DNA from 2 places in the Candidatus Pelagibacter sp. PS_23 genome. Region 1 is predicted to be linked to the other one. Evidence: riboswitches for the same ligand, from Rfam matches in the RefSeq annotation. Region 1 holds a riboswitch; the other holds the start of a gene.
What was found. Region 1 has a riboswitch for glycine ahead of AC5SLY_RS00525 (malate synthase G). Riboswitches for the same ligand answer to the same signal wherever they lie in the genome.
Positions count from the first base shown of each region.

Region 2: linked by a shared signal. The riboswitch ahead of gcvT (glycine cleavage system aminomethyltransferase GcvT) and the one ahead of AC5SLY_RS00525 (malate synthase G) in region 1 are both predicted to bind glycine.

Region 1 is NZ_CM182071.1:91,926-107,028, forward strand. It holds gene argF (ornithine carbamoyltransferase) at 1-474, shown strand, start outside; gene AC5SLY_RS00495 (c-type cytochrome) at 466-1,005, opposite strand; gene kdsB (3-deoxy-manno-octulosonate cytidylyltransferase) at 1,110-1,850, shown strand; gene AC5SLY_RS00505 (prephenate dehydratase) at 1,852-2,682, shown strand; gene dnaX (DNA polymerase III subunit gamma/tau) at 2,827-4,500, shown strand; gene AC5SLY_RS00515 (YbaB/EbfC family nucleoid-associated protein) at 4,504-4,821, shown strand; gene recR (recombination mediator RecR) at 4,826-5,437, shown strand; gene AC5SLY_RS00525 (malate synthase G) at 5,424-7,619, opposite strand; glycine riboswitch at 7,690-7,777, opposite strand; gene AC5SLY_RS00530 (acetyl-CoA carboxylase carboxyltransferase subunit alpha) at 7,869-8,975, shown strand; gene secA (preprotein translocase subunit SecA) at 8,970-11,534, opposite strand; gene argJ (bifunctional glutamate N-acetyltransferase/amino-acid acetyltransferase ArgJ) at 11,600-12,901, shown strand; gene AC5SLY_RS00545 (DUF1178 family protein) at 12,943-13,374, shown strand; gene ubiG (bifunctional 2-polyprenyl-6-hydroxyphenol methylase/3-demethylubiquinol 3-O-methyltransferase UbiG) at 13,371-14,093, opposite strand; gene AC5SLY_RS00555 (aspartate kinase) at 14,159-15,103, shown strand, end outside.
Region 2 is NZ_CM182071.1:244,815-259,917, reverse strand. It holds gene AC5SLY_RS01395 (protein adenylyltransferase SelO) at 1-38, shown strand, start outside; gene AC5SLY_RS01390 (NAD(P)/FAD-dependent oxidoreductase) at 44-1,147, opposite strand; gene AC5SLY_RS01385 (TspO/MBR family protein) at 1,156-1,623, opposite strand; gene AC5SLY_RS01380 (SDR family NAD(P)-dependent oxidoreductase) at 1,645-2,406, shown strand; gene AC5SLY_RS01375 (DUF3833 domain-containing protein) at 2,403-2,951, opposite strand; gene AC5SLY_RS01370 (SAM-dependent methyltransferase) at 2,965-4,143, opposite strand; gene AC5SLY_RS01365 (DUF1365 domain-containing protein) at 4,143-4,910, opposite strand; gene AC5SLY_RS01360 (NAD(P)/FAD-dependent oxidoreductase) at 4,903-6,147, opposite strand; gene gcvP (aminomethyl-transferring glycine dehydrogenase) at 6,160-9,018, opposite strand; gene gcvH (glycine cleavage system protein GcvH) at 9,019-9,399, opposite strand; gene gcvT (glycine cleavage system aminomethyltransferase GcvT) at 9,396-10,502, opposite strand; glycine riboswitch at 10,580-10,669, opposite strand; gene AC5SLY_RS01340 (DMT family transporter) at 10,694-11,575, opposite strand; gene AC5SLY_RS01335 (5-oxoprolinase subunit C family protein) at 11,562-12,515, opposite strand; gene AC5SLY_RS01330 (5-oxoprolinase subunit B family protein) at 12,508-13,194, opposite strand; gene AC5SLY_RS01325 (5-oxoprolinase subunit PxpA) at 13,222-13,995, shown strand; gene AC5SLY_RS01320 (tetratricopeptide repeat protein) at 13,999-14,478, shown strand; gene AC5SLY_RS01315 (YjbE family putative metal transport protein) at 14,520-15,103, shown strand, end outside.

The sequences.
Region 1 (15,103 bases):
TCTATTTCCAAATTAAATATTTGCTGGATTGGAGATTCTAATAATGTTCTAAATAGTTTGATTGCTGCTTCAGTTAAATTTTCATTCAACTTAAATATTGGCTGTCCCAAGAATTATGGGCCTAAAAAATTTGTATTAGATTGGGTAAAAAAAAATAAAAGAAAAATTCATATCTTTAATGATGCTAAAAAAGCAGTTAAAAATGCTGATGTAATTTTTTCAGATAAAGTAATTTCATTGAACGATAAAGTTAATAAAAATAAAAAAATTAAAGATTTTAGAAACTTTCAAATTAATTCAAAATTGATGAGTTTTGCTAAAAAAGATACAACTTTTTTACACTGTCTTCCAAGGGGAGAAGAAGTTACGACAGATGTTTTTTTGGGAAAAAACTCTGAAGTATGGCTGCAGGCTCTAAATAGAGTGCACGTTCAAAAAAGTATTTTATTATATTGTTTTGGTAAATTAAGGTAGCTGTTTAGGGCTATCACTATTTTGATTTAGGTACTTAATAATCGAGGCTCTATCTGCTTCTTTTCTCAAGCCAGCGTAAGACATTTTTGTTCCTTTCAAATATGAGCTAGGTTTAGTTAAAAAACCATTAAGTTCTTCAAAAGTCCAGTCTTTACCATATGAGGCTAAAGTTTTAGAATATTTGTAGTCTTCTACAGCACCTACTTTACTGCCTACTACGTTATAAAGAGCAGGACCAATTTTATTTGGACCACCTTTTTCAATAGAGTGACATGCTGCACATTTTTTAAAAATTTTCTCACCTGAAGTTACATCGCCTAGAGCCATTATAGCGGCAATGTCTACTTTTTGCTCAACTTCAGCAACTTGGGATATTGTGGAAGCTGGTTGTCCTTCAACTTCAACTTGATACCCTGGATTTTCTGGTTTATTTACATGAAAGACACCATCAGCAACTTTTCCTAAACCAATTACAAGAAGCGCAACCATTAAAATAGCAGCAATAATTTTATTAAGCTCGAACGAATCCATATAAATTTTATTATTTTGCAGATATAACATGATAATTAAAAAAATACTTAATTTTTAATTTTTTAATTTTGCGTCTGTTAGACGCATAAATTGGTAAATTTATAATGGCTAAAACATTAATATTAATTCCATCAAGAATGTCAGCAAGTAGATTGCCAGGTAAACCACTTTTAACAATTAATAATTTATCAATAATTTCTCATGTTTTTAAAAAGGCAGAAGAAACAAATATTGGCGAGGTAGTAGTAGCAACCGAAGATCAAGAAATACTCGATGATGTTGAAAAAAATGGTGGTAGAGCTGTTTTGACGAGTAACACTCACAAAACCGGCACAGATAGAATTTTTGAGGCTTACGAAAAGCTTAATATTAAAGACATTGATTTTATATTAAACCTGCAAGGGGATGAACCAAATATCGATAAAAATGATATTATAAATTTAAATAACTTTATGATTAATAGTAATTCTGGAATTGGAACGCTAGCAGCAGAAATTAAAAATGATAAAATGTTAATTGATCAAAATATAGTTAAGGTTATTACAGAAACAAAATTAGAAAAGAATAATTTTCCAATAGCATTAAATTTTACTAGAGATGGTTTTTCAAGAAATGATCAAAATACTTATCATCATATTGGAATCTATTCGTATAAAGCAAGTACATTAAAAAAATTTGTTAGTCTAGACCAAACATTAAAAGAAAAAAAAAATAGATTAGAACAGTTAAGAGCATTAGATAATAATCTGAAAATCAATGTTGCTTTGGCAAACTTTTCTCCCATTGGTGTAGATACAAAAGAAGATTATCTAGCTATAAAAAAAATTATGGAATATAAATCCTAAAATGACCAAAATTTATTTTCAAGGAACATTCGGTGCTTATTCACATTTAGCAGCACTAGAAATAGATCCTAAAGTAGAAATAATTCCATGTAAGACATTTGATGAATGTTTTTTAAAAACATCACAAGATAAAAATTCGAGAATGGTAATTCCAGAATCAAATCGAATTACAGGAAATATTGGAATCGAATATCTTATTTTTAAGTATAGACTTAATATTTATGCGGAACATTTTCAGAAAATTGAACATAATTTATTAGGACAGCCAGATAGCAATTTAAGTGATATCAAAGATGTTTATTCTCACGCTCAAGCTTTGTCACAGTGCTCTAAATTTATTAAAAAAAATAATTTAGTTGAACATATTCGTGCTGACACTGCTGGTTCGGCTGAGACAATTTCAAAGACTAAAATTAAAACTGAAGCAGCAATTGCTTCTACTTTAAGTGCTGAAATTTATGATCTAAAAATACTTTCAAAAAATATTGAGAATGAAAAAGGGAATGCTACGAGGTTTTTGGTAATGGGTAATGAAGTTTTACAGCCTGATTTTGGTGATAAGAAATACATAACTTCTTTTCTATTTAAGCTAAAAAGCAAGCCTGCAGCTCTCTATCAATCATTAGGTGGTTTTGCGATCAATGGAGTTAACCTTACAAAACTTCAAAGCTATCCAGAGCAAAATTCCTTTGAGTCATATTTTTTCTTATGTGATTTAGAGGGACACATCGACAATCCAAAAATACAAAAGTCTTTAGAAGAATTAGGACTTCATTGCCAAGATTTTCACGTACTAGGTGTTTTTGAGGCTGATAAGTTTAGAGAAAAATAACTTAGAAACTTTTCTTGTAGAATAGAAAACATTACTGTTATAATAGTTTTGGAGGCTAGAGGTGGATACTGCTTGAACCCGACCAGATCTTAACGGAAGCAGTCGTAGAGACAGTTATTCAGGTTCTAGTCTCCTTTATATAAAATGAATAAAAATACAAAAGTTTTAGCTTTAAAGTACAGACCTCAGACATTTAATGATCTTATAGGGCAAGATGTTGTTGCGGAAACAATTTCTAACTCTATTAAGGCTAATAAAGTGCCTAATGCCTATCTTTTTACTGGAATTAGAGGAATAGGAAAAACGACAACAGCAAGGATCGTTGCAAAATCTCTAAATTGTTCAAATGGAATAGATAATTTGTGTAAAGAGGAACTTTGTGAAAATTGTAATGCCATTTCTAACTCAAATCATATTGATGTATTGGAAATGGATGCAGCAAGTAAAACAGGGGTGGACGATGTAAGAGACCTTATTGAATTTTCTAGATATGGCCCAACTACTGCTAAATATAAAATATTTATAATTGATGAAGTTCACATGCTTAGCAAACAAGCATTCAATGCATTGTTAAAAACCTTAGAGGAGCCACCAGAATATTTAAAATTTATCTTTGCAACAACAGAAATAAAAAAAATTCCAATTACAGTAGTCTCACGTTGTCAAAGGTTTGATTTATCTAGAATTAAATCGTTAGAGTTGTTTGATTTTATTAAGAAAATTAAAGAAAAAGAAAATGGTAATGCATCAGATGATGCTCTTAAATTAATTGTTAAAATTTCTGAGGGTTCAGTTAGGGATGCGCTGTCGTTACTTGATAGGGCTTTACTTACCTTGGATAAAGACAAAGAATTAGATCTTGCAGCAGCACAAAAAATATTTGGTTATTTTGATAAGTCTCAATTAATTGATTTATTTGAATTGATATTTGAAGGTAAAGAAACTGAAGTTCTAAATACTTACAGAGAAATATATAACCAGGGTGTTGAACCAAAAATTTTTATTAATGATTTTTTAGAGCTCTTATATTATTTTAAAAATATTGATTCACTCAATTTGGATGGTAATAATTTTTTATTGAATGATGAAGAGTTTAATAAAATTAAAGATCTTTCAGAAAAAGTTAATAATGAGACCCTAATATTATTTTGGCAATTTACTATTAAAACACTTGAGGAGCTTGATATTGTTTCTAATCAACATTTATCAATGGAAATGTTCTTAATTCGATTAATTCATTTAAAAAGCATTAAACAGGAAAGTGACAAATATAAAGACGATAGCAAACTATTATCTGAAAGTGAAAACCAAACATCTTTTTCCCCAAAAAAAACAAACGAAGATATTTTTGGAATAAAAGATAAATCTGAAACAATAGGGCAAATGAAAAATATTGTTCAGGAAAAAGATATCAAAGAAAAAGAAAATAATAACATTGAAACAAATACCAGTCTTATAAATTCATTTGATGATCTATTAAAAGCATGCTCTTCTAAAAAAGAGATTAAATTAAAATATGAATTAGAAAAAAATGTTAACCTTGTAAGTTTTGAGAACAAAAGAATTGAAATTTCATTTAATGAAGATTTAGATAAAGATTTTATTAAAGATCTTTCAACAAAACTTTTTGAATGGACCAATGAAAGATGGATTATAAGTCTAAGCAAAACTAAAGGACAGCCATCTAAAAAAGAAGAAGAAATCAATCAAAAAAAAGAACTGATAGAAAGTGTAAAGAACTCCTCAATTTATAAAGATATTTTAAAAAGTTTCTCTGACGCAGAACTTATTGATGTTAAACCTAGAAAAGAAGATTAAAGAATGACTGATTTTACAAAAATTTTAGATAAAGCAAAAGAATTAGAGGCTAAAATGAAAGAGAGCCAAGAAAAAATAAAGAACATTCAGGTAGAAGGAACGTCTGGTTCAAATTCTGTAAAGGTTACTTTAAATGGTGAAAATGAAATGATCAAAATTGACCTTTCAGACGAAATATTAAAGGAAAATAAAATTATAATCGAAGATTTGATAGTGGCTGCCCATAATAATGCAAAATTAGAATTAAAATCTAAGACATCTGAAGAAATTTCTAAGTCTACAAGTGGATTAGGTATTCCTGGTTTTAAATGGCCGCTTTAAGAATATGCAAAATATTAATGAGATAGAAGAGTTAATTAAATTAATTTCTAAACTTCCTGGCTTAGGTCCTAAATCTGCAAAAAGAATTGTATTAAAACTTATTAATAATAGGGATGAACTTGTAAAGCCAATGGCAAACACGTTGGCACAAGTTTATAAAAATGTTATTAGGTGTCAATCTTGTGGTACTTTAAAATCTAATTCATTAGGCTGTAACAATTGTGAAAATTCAAAAGAAAAATATAATAAAATATGTGTAGTTGAAGACATTGCAGATCAATGGTCAATTGAAAATTCAAATATCTATAAAGGCTACTTTCATATTCTTGGTGGCACTATTTCTTCTGCCGGCCAGAGAAAAGAGGATCTTTTGATTAATTCATTAGTAGAAAGAGTTTCAAGAGAAAATATTGAAGAAGTTATACTAGCAACAAGTGCAACAGTAGAAGGTCAAACTACTGCTTATTACATAGAGGATAGTTTAAAAAAAACTTCTACTAAGGTTACAAAACTTGCTCAAGGACTTCCTGTTGGTGGTGAAATAGAAAGTCTCGATGATGGAACTTTATATTCAGCTTTTAAAAACAGAACTGGAATTAAAACTAATTCTGACTAGATTTCTTTATTAATCGATTTAGATGTAATAACGGTTCTGTGTAACCCGAAGGTTGCTCTTTACCTTTAAAGATTAAATCACAAGCTGTCTTAAAAGCAATTGATTGCTCAAAATTTTCAGACATCATTTCGTAGCTTCCTCTTCCGGAGCGAGTATAGGCACCATCATTTTTATTTTGATCATCAACAATTTTTGCCATTTTTTTCATTACTTCCATAACTTGTGATTTTGTACAAATATCGTGATGTATCCAATTAGCTATATGTTGAGAAGAAATTCTTAAAGTGGCTCTATCCTCCATCAAACCAACATTATTAATATCAGGTACTTTTGAACAGCCAACTCCATGATCTATCCATCTGACGACATACCCTAAAAGAGTTTGTGCAGAATTGGAAATTTCGGAGTTAATTTCTTCCATTGACCAGTTTGGTCTATCTGCTACAGGAATTGTTAACAAGTCATCCAGTTTTGCAGATTCCCTTTTTTGAATTTCTTTTTGTTTCTCAAAAATATTTATCTCATGATAATGAAGAGCATGAAGAGCTGCTGCTGTAGGTGAGGGAACCCAAGCACAATTTGCACCAGCATTTAGATGGCCAGTTTTTTGTTCCATCATTTCTTTCATTTTGTCCGGCATAGCCCACATCCCTTTGCCAATTTGAGCCTTACCAGAAAGACCACATTGAAGACCTATGTCTACATTGTTATTTTCATATGCCCCAATCCATTTAGAAGATTTCATATCTCCTTTTTTAATCATAGGACCAGCTTCCATTGAAGTATGCATTTCATCACCAGTACGATCTAAAAAACCAGTATTAATAAAAAATACTCTATTTTGAAGTGTTCTAATGCACTCTTTTAAATTAGAAGAGGTTCTTCTCTCTTCATCCATAATTCCAATTTTACAGGTGTATTTTTCCAATCCTAAAACTTCTTCAACTTTAGTAAAAATTAAATCAGTAAATGAGGTTTCATCAGGACCATGCATTTTTGGTTTAACAATATAAATGGAACCAGTTCTAGAATTACCTTTTTTTTTAATATCATGAAGGCAAGCTGCTGAAGTTATAAAGGCATCCATAATACCTTCTGGTATTTCAGATCCATCTTTTAAAGTGATTGCTGAGTTAGTCATAAGGTGTCCAACATTCCTTACCAATAATAAACTTCTTCCATGTAGCTTTAATCCTTTTCCATCTTTAGAAATATAACTTCTGTCGGGATTTAATTTACGCTCATAAGTCTTTCCATTTTTTTCAAAAGTTGATTTCAAATCACCTTTCATAAGTCCAAGCCAATTACGATAACAAATAACTTTGTCATCAGCATCTACTGCAGCAACACTATCTTCATTATCACAAATAGTTGAAACTGCAGCTTCAACAATAATATCACTAATTTTAGCAGGATCTTGTTGAGCGCTAAAAGCATTTGGGTCTATAATTATTTCTATATGAAGATTATTATTTTTTAAAATTATTGCTGATGGATCATTGGCCTCTCCTCTATGACCAATATATTTATCTTTATTTTTTAAAGATGATTTATTACTATCTTTTAATACTGTTAACGAGCCATTATCAATTTTAAAGCCTGTAATATTATGCCATTCAAAATTTTCTAGAGAAAAATATTTTTCTAAAAAGTCTCTTCCATATTTTATAACCATTTCTCCTCTTAAAGGATCGTATCTTTGAGTGGCACTATCCTCAGATTGTTCGATTACATCTGTACCATACAAACTATCATATAAACTCATCCATCTAGCATTAGCTGCATTCAGTGTATACCTTTCATTCATGATTGGAACTACTAATTGAGGTCCAGCAATACTAGTTATTTCTTCATCAACATTATTTGTTTTGATCTTAAAATCAGGGCCTACTTCTTTTAAATAATCAATTTCTTTTAAAAATTTTTTATACTCTTCAAGATTAATTTCATTACCTTTATTAGCAATATGCCAATCGTCTATTTTTTTTTGTAAATCTTCTCTTATTTTTAATAGCTCTTCATTTTTTGGGGCTAGCTCATGAACTACTTGGTCGAAGCCTTCCCAGAATTTTTCAGAAGAAATATTTGTATCTTTAAGCAATTCTTCATTAACGAAGTTAAGCAATTTATTAGAAACTGATAAATTGTGTATTTTTGTATATTGTTCTTTCATAGCACCCATTTTACCCCATCTGTATTTTTGCCTGAGAGTTTTGCTCCATCGGCGAGATAAATCTCTTTCCAGAGTGTTATGTTTGTTATCGGTCCATTTGCCTGAGAGTTTCCGGGGTGGTTGCTCCTTCGGCGCTATTATCTAATAGTCTCTCCCGATATCAATTAAGAGTACCCTTTAATAGAATTATGTCAAATATAAATTATTTAAAACATTTTATTGCCTTTTTTCTCAATTAATTAATAATTAAACAATCATATGAAAAATTATTTAAATTTTGAAACAGATATTAAAAATTTAGAGATAGAAATAGACAAACTTAAAGACCCTTATAATCAAGATGGTCTTTCGGAAGTAGATACCAAAAAAATATCTGAGTCTCAAAAAGAGATAGATAATAAGCTACAAGAGATTTACTCTAACTTAGACCCCTGGCAAACTACTCTAGTTGCAAGACATGAAGACAGACCTAAAGCAAAATTTTTTATCGATAATTTATTTGAGGATTTTATCCCATTGTCAGGTGATAGATATTATGGAGAAGACAAATCCGTATTAGCAGGATTTGCAAAATTTGATGAAAAATCTGTCTTAGTTATTGGTCAAGAAAAAGGGGACAGCCTTGAAAGTAGAATTGAAAGAAATTTTGGAATGATGAGACCTGAAGGTTACAGAAAAACAATTAGATTAATGAAATTAGCAAATAAATTTAACATTCCGATAATTTCTTTTATAGACACACCCGGAGCCTACCCTGGTGTAGGAGCAGAAGAAAGAGGTCAAGCAGAGGCAATTGCAAAATCAATTGAGTGCTGCATGTCTTTAAACGTCCCAACTCTTGCAATTGTTATTGGAGAAGGTGGATCAGGAGGGGCAATAGCACTTGCTTCATCTAACAAGGTAATCATGTTAGAAAATGCAATTTACTCAGTAATATCTCCAGAGGGCTGTGCCACCATTTTATGGAGAGACCCTAAAAGAACTTTAGAAGCAGCAAAAGCTATGAAATTGTCTTCAAAAGACCTTTTAGAACTAAAAGTAATTGATGAAATTATTCCAGAGCCAATTGGTGGTGCCCACAGAGATAGAGACCTAATATTAGATAACGTAAGAAAATCGATTGAAAAAAATTTGAATGAATTTTTTAACATGAGTGGAGAAGAAATTTTTAATCATAGAAAAAATAAATTTTTAACTATTGGAAGATCTAAAGGTTTCGTAAATCAACTAGACGATCTAAGTACACTCAGCATGAAAGAGAGTAAGGTTAATTTATTTATTAAAAACTTCTTTAAATCAAAGTTAAATTTAGCAGTTTTATTTGGAGTAATAGTTTTATTGGGCTATTTTATATTTTCTTTATAAGGCCCCACAACAGTTTTTAAACTTTTTACCTGTAGCTTCACATTTCTCATTTCTTGAAATTTTTTTATTTTTTCTTTTTATTAGTAAACATTTTGGATCGTTAGATGTTTCTTTTTTTAATGGTCTTGAAATACTTTCACTAGGTTCTTGAACTATTTTTAAATTTATTAAAATTGTAACAAAATCCATTTTCAATTTATTCAATAAGTTTTCGAAAAGAAAAAAGGCTTCTTTTTTATACTCAACTAATGGATCTCTTTGACCATAAGATCTTAGGCCAATAACTTGTCTTAGTTGTTCAAGATATTGAATATGTGACTTCCAGTTTAAATCTATACACTGAAGAAAAATTCTTTTTTCAACTTCTTTTGCTTTTTCTTCATCCAACATTTTAATTCTTTCATTTCTTGCTTCTAAAAATTTAGAATTAATTTTATTTTTGAACTCTTCATCTTTTAATTCAGTAACATTTTTAAATTCATTATCATCAACACTTTTTCCTAGTAAAGTTTTTAACTGATTGTTAAATTCATTATTTTTAGTTGTTGATAGTTTCTGTGTTTTTAAGGTGATTAGATGACTAATAATTTCAGATAAGAATTCATCTGAATAATCAAAAACTTTTTCACTGTTCATCACACCATTTCTTTGAGAGAATATTACATGTCTTTGATCATTTAACACGTCATCAAATTTTAATAAATTTTTTCTTATATCAAAATTTCTAGCCTCAACTTTTTGTTGCGCCCTCTCAAGTGCTTTATTAATCCAAGGGTGATCAATACTTTCTCCATCTTTTAAGCCTAATTTTTGAAGAATATTATTCATAGATTCTGAACCAAAAATTCTCATTAAGTCATCTTCTAAACTAACATAAAAAATTGAACTTCCTTCATCGCCCTGTCTACCAGCTCTTCCTCTGGCTTGGTTATCAACCCTTCTAGACTCCATTCTTTCTGTACCAATAACAAATAGTCCACCAAGTGATTTTATTTTATTTTTACTTTCTAAAAGTTCATCATCAGGTTGACTTCCTTTTTTTCCACCTAACTGGATATCAACACCTCTACCCGAGATACTTGTTGTGATTATAACTGAATTCATTTTTCCAGCATTTGCAATGATTTCAGCTTCATTTTCATGATTTTTTGCATTTAAAACTACATGTTTAATTTTTTCATCATTAAGTAATTTTGAATAAATTTCTGATTTATTAATGCTAGAAGTGAAAACCAATATAGGCTGACCTTGCTGGTGACACTCTAGAACTTTTTCAATGATGGCTTTATTTTTTTCTTCTTCAGTTCTAAAAATTTGATCATTCCAATCTTTTCTAATCATTTCTTTATTCGTAGGAATGATAACCACAATTAAATTATATATTTCATAAAACTCCTGAGATTCAGTTGCTGCAGTTCCAGTACATCCTGAAATTTTATTATAAAGTTTGAAGTAATTTTGATAAGTTATCGATGCTAGAGTTTGATTTTCAGCTTGAACATCTATTCTTTCTTTGGCTTCAAGTGCTTGGTGTAGGCCATCTCCAAATCTTCTTCCCTCTAATATTCTACCAGTAAGTTCGTCAATAATTTTTAATATTTCATCTTTAACAATATAGTCTCTTCCTTTTTCAAATAGATGATGAGCTCTTAAAGATTGATTTACATGATGAACTAAACTTAAGTTTTCAGGGTCATAAAAGTTATTATTTTTTAGAATTCCAGCATCAGAGAATATTTTTTCCACATTATTTATTCCCTCATTCGTAAGCAATATATTTTTATCTTTTTCATCAATCTCATAATGTTCTGGTAATAATCTTTTTATAAGTTTATCAATCGCAAGATATTGTTCTGTTTTGTCTTCAGCCGCTCCCGATATTACAAGTGGCGTTCTAGCCTCATCAATCAAACAAGAATCTATTTCATCAACAATAGTATAAACATGTCCTCTTTGAACCATTTGTTCTTTTGAAAATTTCATATTGTCTCTAAGATAATCAAACCCTAATTCACTATTAGTTGCATATGTAATATCAAAATTATAATTTTTTTTTCTTTCAAGATCATCTTGGTCATTATTTATAAAACCAAAAGTTAATCCTAAAAATTTATATATCTCCCCCATTTCTTGCGAGTCTCTTTTTGCAAGATAGTCATTTACAGTAACTATATGTACCCCTTTTTCTGTCAGAGCATTTAAATAAGCTGCAAGACTTATTGTTAAAGTTTTACCTTCACCAGTTCTCATTTCTGCAATTTTGCCCTCGTGAAGCACAACACCTCCAAGTATTTGAACATCATGATGTCTCTCATTTCTTGTTCTCTTAGAAGCCTCTCTCACAAGTGCAAAAGCTTCAGGCAATAGGGTGTTTAAATTTTCACCATTTTTAAGTCTATCTTTCAATTCTGTAGTTTTTTTAGGAAAGTCTTCGTCACTAAGGTTTTTAACAGATGCTTCCAAGGAGTTAACTTTTACAACTATTTTGTTTATTCTATCGAGCTCTTTTTGATTGCTAGATTTAATAAACTTTGTGATAAAATTTAAGGGATTAAGCATTTAATTTTCTGGTATATAATTAATTATAACTTTTAATATAAGTATTAAATAAATATTTTAAACACATGCCAATAAACGTTAAAAACTTTATAAACTCACTAAATTTAAAGTCAAAAAATAGTGACTTTCAAGATTTAGAACATCTAGATGGAGTTTCAATATCCACAGTTTGTGCAAATTTATACAGCAAACCTAGGGATGATTTGGTTATGTTTTATTTTAGAGACGGGGCAAACTATGCATCTGTTTATACACAATCAAAAATAGTTTCAGAGAACATTAAGTGGAATTTAAATATTAAAAGTAAAAAAATAAGCTCTCTGATTATTAATACTAGAAATGCTAATGCATTTACAGGATCAGATGGTTACCAAGGTTTAAAAGAAATAGCAGAAGAAGCAGCATTACAATTAACAAAAAAACAAACTGAAGATGAAGATTTTCCAAAGAAGATATCATCAAATCAAGTTCTTTTTGGATGCACAGGAACAATTGGAGAAAAATATCCAACTGAAAAAATTAAAAAGAATATTCCAGAATTAATCAAAAAAATTAAATATACGCAAAACAAATTTACCTGGATGAAAGCTGCATTAGGCATAATGACAACAGACCTACAGCCAAAAATTACCATGGAGGAATGCAAAATAGGAAATAAAAAAGTTAAGATCCATGGAATTGCCAAAGGATCAGGAATGATTTTTCCAAACATGGCGACCACATTAGGTTACGTTTTCACAGATGCAGATCTTTCAAACGATGTTTTAAAAAAACTATTAAAGAAAAATATTAATACAACCTTTAATGCAATCAGTTGTGATGGCGATACTAGTACAAATGATATGGTTTCTATTTTTTCAACAGGAAAAGTAAAAAACCCAATCATTAATAATATTAATGATAAAAAGATATTTAGTTTTGATAAAGCACTGCATTCAGTATTATTAAATTTGTCAAAAAGAGTGGTTAAAGATGGTGAAGGAGCTACTAAATTTATTACAATCAATATAGCTAAATCAAAAAGTGAGAAAGAAGCAAGAGTAATAGCTTTTTCTATTGCGAATTCAAATCTTGTTAAAACAGCCATCGCAGGAGAAGATCCAAATTGGGGCAGAATAATAATGGCTATAGGAAAATCTGGAGTGAAAATAGATTTAAAAAAATTAGCAATAAACTTTGGTGGTATTAAGATTATAGAAAAAGGACAAATTTTTAAATATTATAAAGAAAATGAAGTGGCTAACTATATGAAAAGTCAATCAATAGATATTTCAGTAAATTTAAATATGGGATCAAAAAGTTTTACTGCTTACACAATGGATTTAACAAAAAAATATATTGAGATTAATGCTGATTATAGAAGCTAATTTGATATTGAATTAACTTTATTAATTATTAACTATAAACCATGATCAAATACAAGCTCATATGTAAAGATTGTGAAACTACTTTTGATAGTTGGTTTTCATCGTCTAAGGAATATGAAAAACTTAAAAAGAAAAAATTCTTAAATTGTCATTTTTGTAATTCTTTAAATGTTGGAAAGGGCTTGATGTCTCCTAATGTGAGTACTTCAAAAAATATTTTAACAGACATTGATTCATCCAGTGAAAAATATAAAGAAATAAAAAAAACAATTTATAAATATCAAGAATTTATAAAAAAAAATTTTGAATATGTGGGAGAAAATTTTGCTTATGAGGCAAGGTCTCTACATTATAAAGACAAAAAAAAAGCCAAAGGTATTTATGGTACTGCAACAAAAAAAGATCTTAACGAATTAAAGGAAGAGGGTATAAAAGCAGAAATACTGCCTTGGATAAAAGATACTACGAACTAATTTTTTATAAATTTTGTAATATAATTAACAGAAGTATCATTTGTTACTTTCCAGCTATTATCTAATATATTAAAATTCATTCCATCTAATTTTTTAAGAGATAGATTGTTTTTTTTACTTATATCTATTAGCTCACTAGGTTTAACAAATTTTTCCCAATCATGTGTTCCAATTGGAAGCCATTTTAAAATATATTCAGCACCCACTATTGCAAATACATAAGATTTTAATGTTTTGTTAAGAGTTGCGATAAACATTATTCCATTTTTTTTCAATAATTTTGAACTTTCTTTAATAAAAAAGTCTATATCATTAACATGTTCAACTATTTCCATGTTCAAAATTACATCAAATTTTTTTTTATCTTTTAACATCTCTGGAGATGCAACTTTATAGTCAATCTTAAGTTTATTTTTTTTTGCATGAAATTTTGCAACTTCAATATTTTTCTTTGATGCATCAATGCCAACAACACTTGCTCCTAGTCTGCACATTGGTTCAGATAATAACCCTCCACCACAACCAATATCAAGTAATTTAATATTTTTTAACGGCTTATCAGATGATCTAATTTTAAAATCTTTGATAATATTTTCTTTTATATATCTAATTCTTATTGGATTAAAATTATGCAATGGTTTGAATTTACCATTAGGATCCCACCATTCTTCAGCAATTTTGGAAAATTTCTCAATTTCTTTTTTATTTATTGAATTCATAATAGATAACTTGTGGACATAACAATTAAGATGTATTTTATCAAATATAAATTACAAAATTATCAATGAAAACTGTTGTATTAAAGTTCGGTGGAACCTCCGTTGGAAGTATAGATAGAATAAAGAGCGTAGCAAAAATTATTTCCTCTTACAAAAAGAAGAAAATGGGTGTCATTGTGGTTTCATCTGCAATGAGTGGCACAACCAATGAATTAATAAAAAAAACAAAAGAATTAAGTAATACCTTTGATGCAGCAGAATATGATGTTTTGTTAGCAACAGGAGAGCAAGCAACTTGTGCATTAATTGCTGGTAGATTAAAACACCTTGGTTTTAAAGCTAGATCATGGATGTCTTGGCAGCTACCAATTATTACAGAAGGACCTTATAGCTCTTCAAGAATTAGCAAAATCAATAAAGGAAAAATACTTAGTTTCATGAAATCAGGTGGAATACCTATCATAACTGGTTTTCAAGGCATTAACTTAGAAAATAGACTTACAACACTGGGCAGAGGTGGAACTGATGCATCAGCAATAATGCTTGCAAAATTTTTTAATACTGATGCGTGTGATATTTACACTGATGTAGATGGTGTTTATACTACAGATCCAAGAAATCATCCTAAAGCTAAAAAAATTCATAAAATTTCCTACGATGAAATGTTAGAGATGGCATCATTAGGCGCAAAGGTTATGCAACCTACATCTGTGCAAGATGCAAAACTAAATAATATTAATTTTTCAGTTAAATCTTCATTTCAAAAAAAGAAAGGCACATTAATAACTGGTACAAAAAAAACCTTCAGTAATCAAATAATAACTGGAATTACTTCTACAAAAAATGATTCTAAAGTTACGATTGTAGGTGTTAAGGACAGACCAGGAGTAGCAGCTGCTGTTTTTAAACCATTATCACTTAATCAAATTAATGTTGATATGGTAGTTCAAAATATTTCTTTAAATGGAAAAGAAACAGACTTAACTTTTACAATTAAATCTGAGGATGTA
Region 2 (15,103 bases), 150 kb from region 1:
ATAGTCATGTGAAGTATCAAACTTTTTGTGGAACTTAAATTATTTATAAAACGTAAGGTTCTGGTCTAGCATTATTATCAAGAACTCTTTCAACAGAAAAATCACTAATATCAATCGTTTGATAAGATCCTGTAGAAATTAATTCAGTTAATGCTCTTCCTATTCCAGGGGCTTGCATTAATCCTCTACCGGTAAAACCTGAAGCCATATATACATTTTCGTATTTAGGGTGTTTACCAACTACAGCATTGTTGTCTAATTTATTGCAATCATAATAACCAGCCCATCCACCAGTTAATTTTAATTCTTCAAAAGCAGGAATTCTTTGTGCTAATGCAGGCCATACTAATTCTTCAAAATCATTCCAAGCTGGTTCTAGATCAGTAGCATCAAATACTGAATTAGGTGAACCTGCTAAATACTCTCCACCCTCAGGTCTCCAGTAAACGCCCGTTGTTAAATCTCCTGTTAATGGCATTTCTTTAATATATTTAGGACATTTAACTCTAAAAACTGTGTGTTTTTGTGGAACTACCGGAATATCTTTTAATAATTCTTTAGTCCAACATCCTGCTGCCGATATAATTGTTTTAGCTTTGATATCAGAAATATTTTTTACTTCGCCTTTAATAAATTCAGCACCTAATTCAATTGCCTTACTTTTTAAGGCGCTATGAAACATGAAAGGATCAATCCATCCCTCACTTTGGTTGTCAGTATAAGTTGCTGTTTCAATACCTTCACTATTTATATAAGGAAATATTTTTGATAGTTCAGAACCTTTGATATTTTTAGTTCCAGCTTCACAAGCTTCATGATTTTTTAAGGCTTCATATTGTTCCTCAGCATGCTCTGGACCAAACATTAACAAGTATCCATTTGTAACCATGCTTGCTGTAGGATTTGGATTTTTTTCAGTTTTAAGTAATTCTGGTATTTGAAAAATAAATTCTCTAGCAAACTTTCCAAGTAATATGTTTTCTTTTTGAAAAAACTGTCTTCTAAATCCACCAAGGGACAATGGAAATGAAGCTGTTTTATAAGTTGGGTCTCTTTCTATAACTTTTACTTTTCTACCTTCTTTAGATAAAAAATAAGCTGTAGCAGTTCCAATTATTCCACCACCTACTATTACAACATCATCCATAATTTATTTTAATTTAATATGATTAAACTTATATTAAGAAGTAAAGCAAAGAGACACCAAAGTAAATAAGGAATCATTAAATAATAACTATACAAGTTGACACGCTTAAATCTAATTATGAGAATAATTATTAATAAGATTAAAATTACTAATACAATCATAGCTAAAACTATTTTATGAAAAACAAAAAAAACTATACTCCAAGTTGTATTAAAAATTAAATGAATGAAATAAAGGTAAATAGTGTTCATGTCTCTATTTTTACTGTGCCAAAATTTCCAGATAGCAATTGTCATAAAAAAATAGAGTGTTGTCCAAACTGGTGCAAAAATCCAATCTGGTGGATTAAATGAAGGTTTGATGATTAAAGAATACCAAGGCTCTTTAAAACCTACAGTAGCTAAACCTCCTATTGCAGATGCAGAAAAAGTTACAAGAGCAAACAATAAAAAAGATAAGAATTTGTTTTTTAACATATTTCTATTATACAATAGAATATGGAAGATAAAAAAGTTATTTGGATAACGGGTGCAAGTAGTGGAATTGGTAAGGCTCTTGCAATCAAATTTGCAGAAAATGGGTGGATGGTTGCTGCATCTGCAAGACGTGAAAATTTATTAAATGAACTTAAAAAAATTAATCAAAATATATTTCCTTTTCCTTTGGATGTTACTGAAGTAGATGCATGTAAATTAGTCGCAAAAGACATAATCAAACAATTTAACAATATTGATATCTGTGTGTTCGGTACTGGCATGCATGATCCAAAATCAGAGAAAAAATTTAATTTAGACAAGATAAGAGAAATAATGGAAGTTAATTATTTTGGAACCATGAATTCAATTAATTCAATCTATGATTATTTTTCTGAGAAAAAAAATGGCCAAATATCTATAATTTCTTCAGTTGCGGGCTATAGAGGATTACCTGCAGCTGGTGCATATTGTGCTTCAAAATCAGCACTTACTAGCTTTGCTGAAAGCTTAAACTTTGATATGAGAATGAAGAATGTGCGTGTTTCGTTAATCAGCCCCGGTTTCATAAAAACGCCTATGACTGATCAAAATGATTTTCCAATGCCCATGATCAAAACTCCAGAATTTGCTGCAGATGAAATTTATAAAGGATTAGTAATCAAAAAAAGTTTTGAAATACATTTCCCAAAAGCCTTTACCTATTTTTTAAAATTCCTTCAAATGCTACCTAGTAGTTTATATTTTAAACTAGTCGCTAGAGGTATGAAAAAAATTGATTATTAATTTTTTTTAAAGAAAACTGTCAATTCACCGACTTTAAATCCAAACTTTGTAAGTGTGGCTCGATTAATTGCAACATCTTCATCCTGTTTAAAAATCCAATCATCAAAAGAAACTTTAATATTCTTTCCTTTAAATGGGACCATTAAATCGTACTCAAATTTAAAAGCTGATCCATATTGATAACCTTTAGCTGTACCCACGACATCGGGTGCCGTTCCCTCGTAATAATTTTGATCAATCTTTTTGATTTTCCATATACGATTTTGTTTTTCCCCGTCTGTCCAATAAAAATCTTCTTTAAGAGTTAAAATATCTCCCTCAAAACTACCTGTCATATCAGCTTTAAACTGTCTAGTAACTTTACCACTACGGTCTTGTAATAGACCCCATGCTTTAACCGGACCATTAAAATATTGCTCTATAGTCATAGTTGGTTCAGTGTTTTTAAAATCTGTCGGTTTCATAGAGTTATTGTTTATACAACTTGCTGTAAAGAATAAAGCAAATATTAATACTGTTAATCTAATTATCTTTAAGTTTATCATGTAGCTCCTATAGTTATTTATTTTGTAGTGAAAATTGAATTAAGTCTATGTTTTTTGATTTAAAACCAGCTTCACAATATGAAAGGTAAAATTCCCACATTTTTTTAAATTTTAAATCAAAGCCTTGTTTTTTAATTAAGTCCCATTTTTTATTAAATATTTCTCTCCAAATAATCAAAGTCTCGGAGTAATGATTGGCATATGAATTATACTCACCAAATTTTAATCCATTTTTATCAACATAATTTTGTAATTCACTTTTTGAGGGTAAAAAACCACCTGGGAAAATATATTGTTGTATAAAATCTTTTTTATTTTTATATCTATTAAATAAACTATCATCGATAGTTATGGCTTGAATGCCCACGGTACCCGAGGGTGTTAGATTATTTTTAATCGTATTAAAATAACTGTCTAAATAGTTTTGACCTACAGCCTCAATCATTTCTATTGATGCAATATGATCATATTTATCCTTTAAATCTCTATAATCTTTAATTTGAATATTTACTTTTTCATTAAGTCCACATCGATGAATTCTCTCTTTAGCAAATTCATATTGTTTTTTGGAAATAGTAATACAATCTAATTTAACATCATAATTAGTACCTAAATACTCAGCAAAACCACCCCAACCACAACCAATTTCTAAAATTTTATTACCACTTGAGGGTCTTATAAGATCAATTAGTTTTTGATATTTATTGTTCTGAGCTTCAAAAAGTTCTTGTTTGGGGCTTTCAAATATAGCACTGGAATAGGTTAAAGTTTTATCAAGCCATAATGAAAAAAAATCATTTCCTAAATCATAATGTTTAGCAATATTTTCTTTACTTCTATTTTTAGTATTTTTTATAATTTTATTTTTAATAAAATTGATAAAAGGCAAATCGAAGATTCCAGAAAATTTATAAATAGTTTTTATATTCTTTGCTGTTAACTCAATCAAATCAGAAAGATTATTTGTTATAAAAAGATCTTTCATATAAGACTCTCCCAAACCAATACTTCCACTTTTAATCAAATTATAATTTAGGCTTTCATCTTTAATTTCTAAAAAAACTTTTAAATTTTCATCAGGGTTGCCAAACTTTAAAACTTCACCATTTACTTTTTTAATTTCAAGAAAACCATGCTTAATATTTTTTAATGCACTAAACACAATCAAATCTGAAATTTTGTAAATTAACATTAGTTTTCGATAGTAATATTATTCTTAATATTTAATTTTTTTTTTATAAATTTAATTCCTTTTGTCCATAATTTAAATGCCTCATAATGTATCGCTATAATGATTTTGAATGTCATTAATGGATGTTTTAAATAAGATTTAAGTAGGTTTCTATTGGTCAATTCACTTTTAATACCATCTTGTGAAGCATATAATACTTTGCCAACTGGATCATTCAGATCAATTATTACAGATATTTTATTACCAGGTTTCAATAGTCTAAAAAAATAAATACAATTCATTTCTATAAATGGAGATACATGAAATTTCTTCTTACACATATGTTGAATCAGATTTTGGTCTTTTTCAGTTTTAAAAACATAAACATGTTGCTCGCCAAATGTGTTTTTTACTTCATATAATATAGATATTAGATCAAAATTTTTGTCGTAGACATAAAAAACACTTAATGGATTAAATACATATCCAAATATTCTTGGGTAACATAAAAGTTTAATATGAACATCGTTAGTATCAATATTATTTTTTCTAAGATTATCTAAAACCCATTCCTTAAGAGAGCTCCCATCTCTTGCTCCATGGTCTTTATCAAAGAAACTAATAATATTTAGTTTATTGTATGAAAATATCTTTAAAGTTTTGTGTAGTAAATCTATTTCTGATAAATCTATAAGAAGTGAAAATACATTGTAATTAAAACTATGAATTTTGGGCTTAAATCTTTTATGAATTACATTTCCTGTATAAATATAAGAATTTTTAATCATTAAGTGTTTTTAGCATATCAATAGAGGACTTTATTCCATCCTCGTGAAAACCATAACCAAAATAACTACCACAAAATAAAATATGTTTTTTATTTTGAATTTTATGCAGGTTACTTTGATTGGTTAATGCTTCTGTATCGTAATAAGGGTGAGTAAATGCTACTTTTTTAAATATCTTATCATTTGGAATTTCTTTAAATGGATTAATTGTTAAAAAAATATTTCTATCTATCTTTAAATTTTGTAACTGATTTATCCAATATGTTACAGCTGTCTTTTCATTATTATTTGAGTCCATTGAAGAATTCCAAGCACACCATGCTTTTTTATTTTTAGGCATAACACTTTCATCAAAATGTATTACTGCAGTGTTTGCTCTATATTTAAATTTTCTTAATATTGTCTTCTCGTCTAGTGTTGGATTATCAATTATCTTTAATGCTTCGTCTGCATGAGTTGCTATTACAACTTTATCATATTCAAAGAACTCATTTTCCTCCCCATAAAAAATTTTAGCACCTAAATCATTTCTGGTGATTTTATTTATATTGTAATTCTTAAAATGTTCACCACTAACTTGGCCTATTATCTTATCGACATAAGTTTTGCTCCGATTTGTAACTGTAAACCATTGAGGTCTATCTTTAATTTTAAACAGCCCATGATTCTTGAAAAAACTTAAAAAAAAAGATAATGGCATTTGTTTTGCTTCATATGGAGGCATCGACCATATAGCAGATACCATTGGTATAATATGATAATTAATAAAATATTCTGAAATTTTTATTTCTGTTAAATACTCCCCTAATGTTATTGAACTAATTTTTTTAATTTCTATTTTTTCACAGTTTTTATAAAAGCTTAAAATTTCAAAAAACATTTTTAAGAATTTTGGATTAAATAAATTTTTTTTATTAGAAAAAATTCCCCCTAATCCTTTTCCACAATATTCTAATCCACTATTTTCTACAGTAACAGAAAATGACATATCACTTTTTTCAATCTCTATTTTATTTTCTAAAAAAAAATTAATTAAATTTGGATATGTTTGTTTATTAAAAACCATAAATCCAATATCTATTGGAATTTCTTTGTTAGGGTTGTAAGCAACCTTTATTGTATTTGCGTGACCCCCAAATTGATTTTCTTTTTCAAATAAATCAACTTTATGTTTTTTAGATAGGTAATAAGCAGCACTTAATCCTGATATACCAGCACCTACTACAGCAATTTTCATCTTAGTAAATATCTAAGCTGCTGTGTCTTCGTACTCTTCCATAGATGGACATGTGCAAAACAAGTTTTTATCTCCATAAACATTATCTACTCTACCAACTGGAGGCCAATATTTATTTGTTCTTAAAAACTCTGAAGGATAAGCAGCCTCTTCTCTTTCATACTTATGATCCCACTTATTGGATGTTAATTCAACGTGAGTATGTGGCGCATTCTTCAATGGGTTGTCAGTCTTATCATATTCACCAGACTGAATTTTATCTATTTCTTCTTTTATCTTTATAAGAGTAGAACAAAATTTATCAATTTCACTCAAACTTTCACTTTCTGTAGGTTCAATCATCATTGTACCAGCAACAGGCCAAGACATTGTTGGAGCATGGTAGCCAAAATCAATCAATCGCTTTGCAATATCTTCTTCCGTGATCCCTGTTTCACTTTTTATCGTTCTAATATCAATGATACATTCATGAGCTACATTGCCATTTTTACCCTTATATAAAATTGGAAAAGAGTCTTTTAATTTATGGGCAATATAATTTGCATTTAGTATTGCAACTTGTGATGCTTTTCTTAAGCCTTCAGACCCCATCATCTTTATATACATCCATGAAATCGATAAGATACTTGAGCTACCCCAAGGAGCTGCAGATACCGCTCCCATTCCAGTCACTGGACCACAATCTTTTATCACAGAATGTTTTGGCAAAAATATTTCTAAATGTTTTTTACACGCTATTGGTCCCATACCAGGTCCACCACCACCATGAGGTATACAAAATGTTTTATGCAAATTTATATGACAAACATCTGGTCCAAAATTTCCTGGTTTAGCAATACCTACTAATGCATTTAAGTTAGCTCCATCCATGTAAACTTGTCCACCATGATTATGAATTAACTCACATATGTCAGTTATTTTTTCTTCAAATACACCATGTGTTGATGGATAAGTGACCATAAGGGCAGCTAAATTTTTGGAATATTCTTCAGCTTTATTTTTTAAATCTTCATAGTCTACGTTTCCATGTTGATCACATTTAATAACAACTACTTTCATACCAACCATTTGAGCACTAGCCGGGTTTGTGCCATGCGCTGAGCTTGGAATTAAACAAACATTACGATTTGTTTCGCCATTTTTTTCATGAAATTTACGTATTACCATTAGACCAGCAAACTCTCCTTGAGCGCCAGCATTTGGTTGCAATGAAACTCCAGAAAATCCAGTAATTGATCTCAACCAGTTTTTCAAATCTGTAAATAATTCTCTATAACCATCCATTTGCTCTACAGGAGAAAAAGGATGTGGCTGTGAAAATTCTTTCCAGGTAACTGGTATCATTTCTGCAACTGCATTAAGTTTCATAGTGCAAGAGCCTAAGGCAATCATAGATTTATTTAAAGCAATATCAGAATCTTCTAATTTTTTTAAATATCTAAGCATTTCTGTTTCCGAATGATAACTATTAAAAACTGGATGATCTAAATAAGTTGAAGTTCTTAATAGGTTTTTTGGAATATTAGATAAACTTTCATTCATAGACTCTTTAATTGTTTCTGAACAATTAAAGATTTTTAATAACTGATTTGCTCTATAAAGATTTTTTCTCTCATCAAAAGATACTGCTAACATTTCAGAATTCACTTTTCTGATGTTTACTCCTTGATCTAAAGCATTTTTGTATATCTTCTCTGTTTTATCTAGAGTTTTTATTGTTACCGTATCAAAAAATTCATTTGAATAAAGTTCATAACCAGATTGCTTTAATTTATCTGCAAAATTTTTAGTTAATTGAGAGACACTTTCTGCAATTTTTTTAATTCCTTGTGGACCATGATAGACAGCATAAGCTGCAGAAACTATTGCCAATAATGCCTGTGCAGTACAAATATTACTTGTAGCTTTGTCTCTTCTTATATGTTGTTCTCTTGTTTGAAGGGCAAGTCTATATGCTTTTTTCCCATGTCTATCTACTGATACACCTACTATTCTGCCTGGCATTGATCTTTTATATTCATCTTTTGTAGCAAAAAATGCTGCATGGGGACCACCATAACCCATTGGAATTCCGAAACGTTGTGAGCTACCGACAGCAATATCGGCACCTAACTCAGCAGGTGTTTTTAGTTTAGCGAGTGCTAACAAATCACATGCTAAAACTGCTTTTCCATTAAATTTATGTATTTTACTAATAGCCTCACTTGGGTCTTTAATATCTCCAAGGGTTCCTGGATATTGAATGATACCGCATATAATATCTTCTTTAATATCTTTATCTTCGTCACCAACTATTATTTCTAGGCCTAAAGGTTCAGCTCTTGTTTTAATAACATCAATTGTTTGAGGATGACAATTTTTTGAAACAAAAACTTTTTTAGATTCAGACTTGGATATTCTATAACTCAATCCCATAGCTTCCGCTGCAGCTGTTCCTTCATCTAAAAGAGAGGCATTAGCAATATCCATTCCGGTAAAGTCAATTATCATTTGTTGAAAATTTAATAACATTTCCAATCTTCCTTGTGCTACTTCTGGCTGATAAGGGGTATAAGAAGTATACCATCCTGGATTTTCTAAAATATTTCTAAGTATTACATAGGGAGTATAAGTTCCATAATAACCCATTCCTATAAAACTAGAATAAATCTTATTTTTTTTAGAAATATCTTTTAATTTTCTAAGTGCTTTATATTCAGAATTTGGATCACCAATATCTAAATCATCTTTAAGAAGAATTTTTTCTGGTACAGTATCTTTTATTAAATCATCAAGATTTTGGTATCCCAACTCTTTAAGCATAACATTTTGTTCATCAATAGATGGACCTATATGTCTTTGTATAAAATCTTTTTGAGCATTCTTTAACATTTAACTACCACTTTCTTTTGAAAATTTTTCGTATTCTTCTTTATTCATTAATGAATCCATTTCAGACTTATCAGTAATTTTTAATTTAAAAAACCATGCTTCATTTTCTGGATCAGAATTAACTTTTGCAGGATCGTCAACAATGGCTTGGTTATTTTCGATAATTTCTCCAGATACAGGAGTATAAATATCACTTGCAGCCTTTGTAGATTCTACAACTCCAGCATTGCCATCTTTAACTACAGAAGATCCTATTTCTGGTAACTCTACGAAAACAATATCTCCTAGCATTTCGGTTGCATGTTGTGTAATTCCTACAACAGCAGTGTCTCCATCTAACTTTATCCACTCGTGTTCTTTAGAATATTTTACTTCACTCATTTACTAGCTCCTTTCACATAACTTTTTTTATAAAATGGCAAATTACTTATAATTGCCGGATATTTTTTTCCTCTCACTTCTAAAAAAACCTTAGTATCAATTTTAGAAAATGAATTTTCTACATAACCCATTGCAACTGGGGCCTGAACGCTGGGTCCAAAAGTTCCACTTGTAATTTCCCCAATATTTTTATCATCCTCACTAAATATTGAAGTTTTTTCACGGGCTATAATTCTTCCTTCTGGCTTAATACCTACGCGGATTTTGCTTACTCCTTTCTCGATTTGAGATTTAATTTTTTCACATCCAATAAACCCACCCTCAAGAATTCTATTTTTTGATATCGCCCATTTTAAATTTGCTTCTACTGGGCTTTTATTAATATCCATGTCATGACCATACAAACAAAGTCCCGCCTCTAGTCTCAAGGTATCTCTGGCACCTAATCCAATTAAATTAGCCCCTTCATCTATGAGTTTTTGCACAAACGCTTCTGCGTTCTCATTTTTGATCGATATCTCAAATCCATCTTCACCGGTATACCCTGATCTTGTGATATAAATATCCTCTTTAAGATAATTAAACGTATCACCATTCATAAATTTTAGATCTGATACTCCATTGATTATCTTTTTTAGTATTTGGACTGCTTTAGGGCCTTGAATTGCTATAAGCGATAGCTCTTCACTTAAAATCATTTCATACTTATCTTCTAACAATTTAGTTAAAAGTTTAAAATCTGTATTCTTACAAGCAGCATTTAATACAATGTTAAAACCACCTTCAACTTTTGTGATAATTAAATCATCATAAATTCCTGCTTCATCATTCATTAAAAAACTATATTTGGATTGATTTAATTTAGCCTTACTCAATTCAGCTGGAAAAATTTTTTCAAGATCTTTTGCCAACTTATCATCTCCTTTGATGAATAACTGACCCATATGGGACACATCAAAAATACCTGCATTTTCTCTTGTACTTTTGTGTTCCTCAATAATTCCTTTAGAATATTGAATTGGCATTTGATACCCAGCAAATGGAACAAACTTAGCTCCATGCTTTTGATGTAAATTGTAAAGTGCGGTTTTTAAAATTTCCATATTAACTCACTGTACCCATCTGTATGTTTGCCTGAGAGTTTTATTCCGTCGGCGAGAACTTAATCTCTTTCCAGAGTTAATATGTTACGGTCCTTTTGCCTGAGAGATTCCTGGGTGGTTGCTCCTTCGGCGCTACGATTGTTTGTAGTCTCTCCCGTATATAAGAATAATCTACCAGATATGTAACAGAGTCAATTAATAATTTTTTCTTTTTTATTTGAAAAAAGTAGTGAGTAAAATTGCAATAATACTGCAAAAAGAATTACTCCTCCTCCGATTAAAGTAAATAAAGAAGGTCGTTCAGCTGCAAATAAAAAGGCCCACATTGGCCCCAACACAGATTCGGATAACATGATTATACCAACCATTGCAGATGGTGTACTACGTGCACCCATAGTTATAAATATAAAACCAAATCCTACTTGAAAAAAACCTGCTGTAAAACCTAAAAATATATCATGTGAAGAAATCATAAGCTTCTCAGATAATAAAAATCCAATAAAGCATGAACTCACACCAGCTATAAATTGAGCTGGCACCATGTCAACTGTAGGAAATTTTCTAACAATTATAATTAAGACTGCAAATGTAATTGGCATGCTAAAAGCCGCTAAGTTTCCAGACATCTCTCCTGGTGATAAAGAATTACCTACCATTAATAGGACACCCGTAATTGCTAAAATAATTGAAGCTAAAGTAATAGATGAAATTGTTTCTTTTAAAAATAAATAACCAAATATTGCTAAAAAGAGTATTTGCGTCGAAATAATAAAATTAGTATTGGCAACAGTTGTATTATACATCGCAAAGACGTACCCACAAAAACCAAATGATAAAATAACTCCACCAAAAAGTCCCGGTAAACCTGAATCGTAAAACGCTTTAAATAATTTTTTTTTATAAGTAATTATTAAAAAAAGTAAGACTGTAAGCGAAAAGAATAAAGATCTCCAAAATAATATTTGCCATAATGTTGATCCTTCAAATGATTTAACAATTAAGCCTCCAAAGCTTAAGCAGCAAGCTCCCATAAAAACTAATATAGGACCTGGAATTTTATTAATTACATTCATTTAAATATTTATTTGTATCTTCTATGTATGCTTTAAATATATTCTGAGCTTCTTCAAGACTTACTTCCTTAAAGTTTATAATAGTGCCTGGTGTTAATTGACCTACTCGATCTAAGTCTGCTGAAATAACAACACCTATTTTTGGATATCCACCTATAGTTCCGTGATCAGACAACATAACAATAGGGTTTCCATCAGCAGGTACTTGTATTACTCCTTTTACAAGACCTTCAGATTTTATATTAGAGCTAACGATATTTTCTAACTTAGGACCACTTAGTCTAATACCCATTCTATCTGCTAATTTTGTAACTGAAAATTCTTTGTTAAAAAAATTATTTTGAGCCTCTGTTGAAAAATAATCAAAATTGGTACCTTTAATAACTCTAATTATATTATCTGGAACTTCTTTATAATTAATTTCTATTTCTTCAATTTTTTTAAAATCTGAATTTTTTATAAAAATTTTATCTTTTATAGAATATTTTTTTCCATTATTTGGACCAACATTTGCCTTGGTATTTATAGAATAACTATTCCAAGTTTTGTTCAATTCTAAACCCCCACTAATTGATAAATATCCATAAGCAGTATTTTTTGTTGATATTAAATCAATTTGATCTTCGTCTTCTAAAATATAGTTTTTATAACAAACACCATTTTCAATGTTTGAATTTTTTCTAATTATCTTGAAAAGCACATCCCCAGTAACACTAAGATTAATTTTCCCATTTTTTAATTTTAGAAGTGGACCCTGATAAGCAAATTCAATAACAGCTTCATCTAAATTATTACCAACTAACTTATTGCTTAGTTTATAATTTCTTTGATCAATTGCCCCACTTACAGTAATACCCACATAATACATGTGATTTCTTCCTCTATCCTGAATGGTTGTGTTAACTCCTGATCTTATAATTTCAAAATATGAATTACTCATTCCAGTCTAGATACTCCTCCTTAGAAATTTGATAAAAGATCACTTTGTTACCTGGTTTAATTAAGGTTGGATCTAATAAATTTGATTTATCAAAAACCTTTTTTGGCGTGTTGCCAATAATATTCCAGCCACCAGGGCTTTCAAAAGTGTAAATATTTGTAAATTGTTCGGTTATGGCCACAGAACCTTTTGGAACTTTTACTCTTGGTGTTTCCAATCTATCGCATCTGATACCTTTATTAATATCTCCTAGAAAAGGCATACCAGCAATAAATCCTGTCATGTAGCAAAAATATTCTTTACCAAAATATAGTTCTAATATTTTATCTTTATCTATATTCAATTTTTTAGTTAGCCTCAAAAAATCTAGTCCATACTCATCATCACAACAAACAGGTATTCTAATTTTTTGATTATTATCTTTAATATCTCTACTAATAGTTAAACCTTCTATAAAATTTTTGATTTTTTTATAGTTGGTTATAGATAAATCAAAATTAATGATTAATTTATTATAAGAGGGTGTTAAATTAATTATTCCTTCAATTTTTTTATCTTTTATTAATTTTGATGTATGGTGAAAATAATCTATGACATTTGCATTTATTTTTTCATTAACCTCTGAGCCAAAATCACAATATACTGCCGCATCACCAAGATTTGATATATTTTTAACCATGCCATGTTATACTAGAGAGTAAAGAGTATGGAAATTAATATCAATTGTGATTTAGGAGAAAAATCTAAGTTTCATTCTATCGAGAATGATCCAGAATTACTCAATATTGTAAATTCTGCCAACATTGCATGTGGTTACCATGCAGGTGATGAACAAACAATGGAGATGGTTATTCAAATTTCAAAAAGAAATGGTGTTAGCTTGGGTGCCCATCCATCATTTAAAGATCCTGAAAACTTTGGAAGAAAAAGAATGAATTTAAGTTCCTTAGAAATAAAAAAACTAATTTTCGATCAATATGAAATATTACAAAAAATTGCTCAGAAATATAATGAAAATGTTACTCATATTAAACCCCATGGAGCTCTTAATAATATGGCTTGTGAAGACCTGGAATTAGCCACAACTCTAGCTGTGGCCATTAAAGAGATTAATAAAGATATTATTTATCTGGTACCAACGGGTTCACAAATGGAAGTTGCTGCTAAGAAAAATGGTTTGAAAATAGCTTGTGAAATTTTTGCAGATAGAAATTATGAAGATAATGGAAATTTAATTTCTAGAAGTAAACCAAACGCTTTAATCACTGACCCTCAATTAGCAAAAAACCATGTGTTGAACATGGTTAAAAATCAGGCAATAAATTGTCTCAGTGGTAAACAGATACCTTGTGAGATTGACTCGGTTTGTATACATGGTGATAATGAAAGCTCATTGGCAACTGCAAAATCTATCAGAGATAATTTAGTTGATAATGGCTTAGAACTAAAACCTTTAAATAAAATGGATAAATTTAATTAAAATATGAAAAAACTTATTTATACTTTACTAATAATTATAGCACTCACTAATAATTCTTTTTCAGCTGGTACAGATTCCACTGATGGTTCTTCAAATTATACCAAAGCAAAAAATTTAATTAAAGCTGCTAAAAAAGATGAAAAAAAAGGTAAAATTGAAAAAGCACAAAAAAAATATGCCAAAGCGCAAACGCTTCTTATAAAATCTAATGAAAAAAAACCACTTCAAGCTGATACTTTAAATTATTTAGGTTTCACAACTAGAAAACTTGGAGATTATGAAAAAGGTGAAAAATTTTACCTTCTAGGTCTGCAAATTGATCCCAATCATAATGGAATAAATGAGTACCTTGGTGAACTTTACGTGGCTACAAATAGACTGGATATGGCTAAAGAAAGATTAGAAGTTTTAAAAACTTGTAATTGTGAAGAATATGAGGAGCTAAAAGAAATTATCGACGGTTCAAAGAAGTCTAAATATTAAAACATTGAATTAAAATAATTATTTAATATTATAAAAAAATCTTGATCGAAGAATTCATAATTTTAACTCAAATCATCTTTATTGATATCATCTTAGCAGCTGATAATGCTATTATCATTGGATTAATTGCTGCTAACTTTGTACCAAAAAATAGAAAGCAAATAATTCTCTGGGGTGTAGCTGGAGCTTTAGTTTTTAAAATTATTTTTGCTCTTTTTGCTACTTACTTATTTGAATTTTATTATATTAAAATTTTAGGTGGACTACTTCTAATTTGGATTGTTAATGATTTAAGGAAAGATTTAGTTGAAATGAAGAATAAGATTAAATCACCAGTAAAAAAATCAACAGAACCTTCATTTGTAAAAAGTATTTATAAAGTTTTATTTGCAGATATTACAATAAGTTTTGATAACGTTATTGGGGTAGTTGGTGCTGCAAAAGGTCATTTTGGTTTCATGATATTTGGTCTTGTTTTATCTGTAGTATTAACTGGAGCATTAGCTACTTATTTAGCTAATTATATTCAAAAAAACTTATGGATAGCCTATGTAGGGTTAGGTTTTATTTTAATTGTAGCTCTTCAACTAATAATTGGTGGTTTAAATGATTATGGCGTCTTATC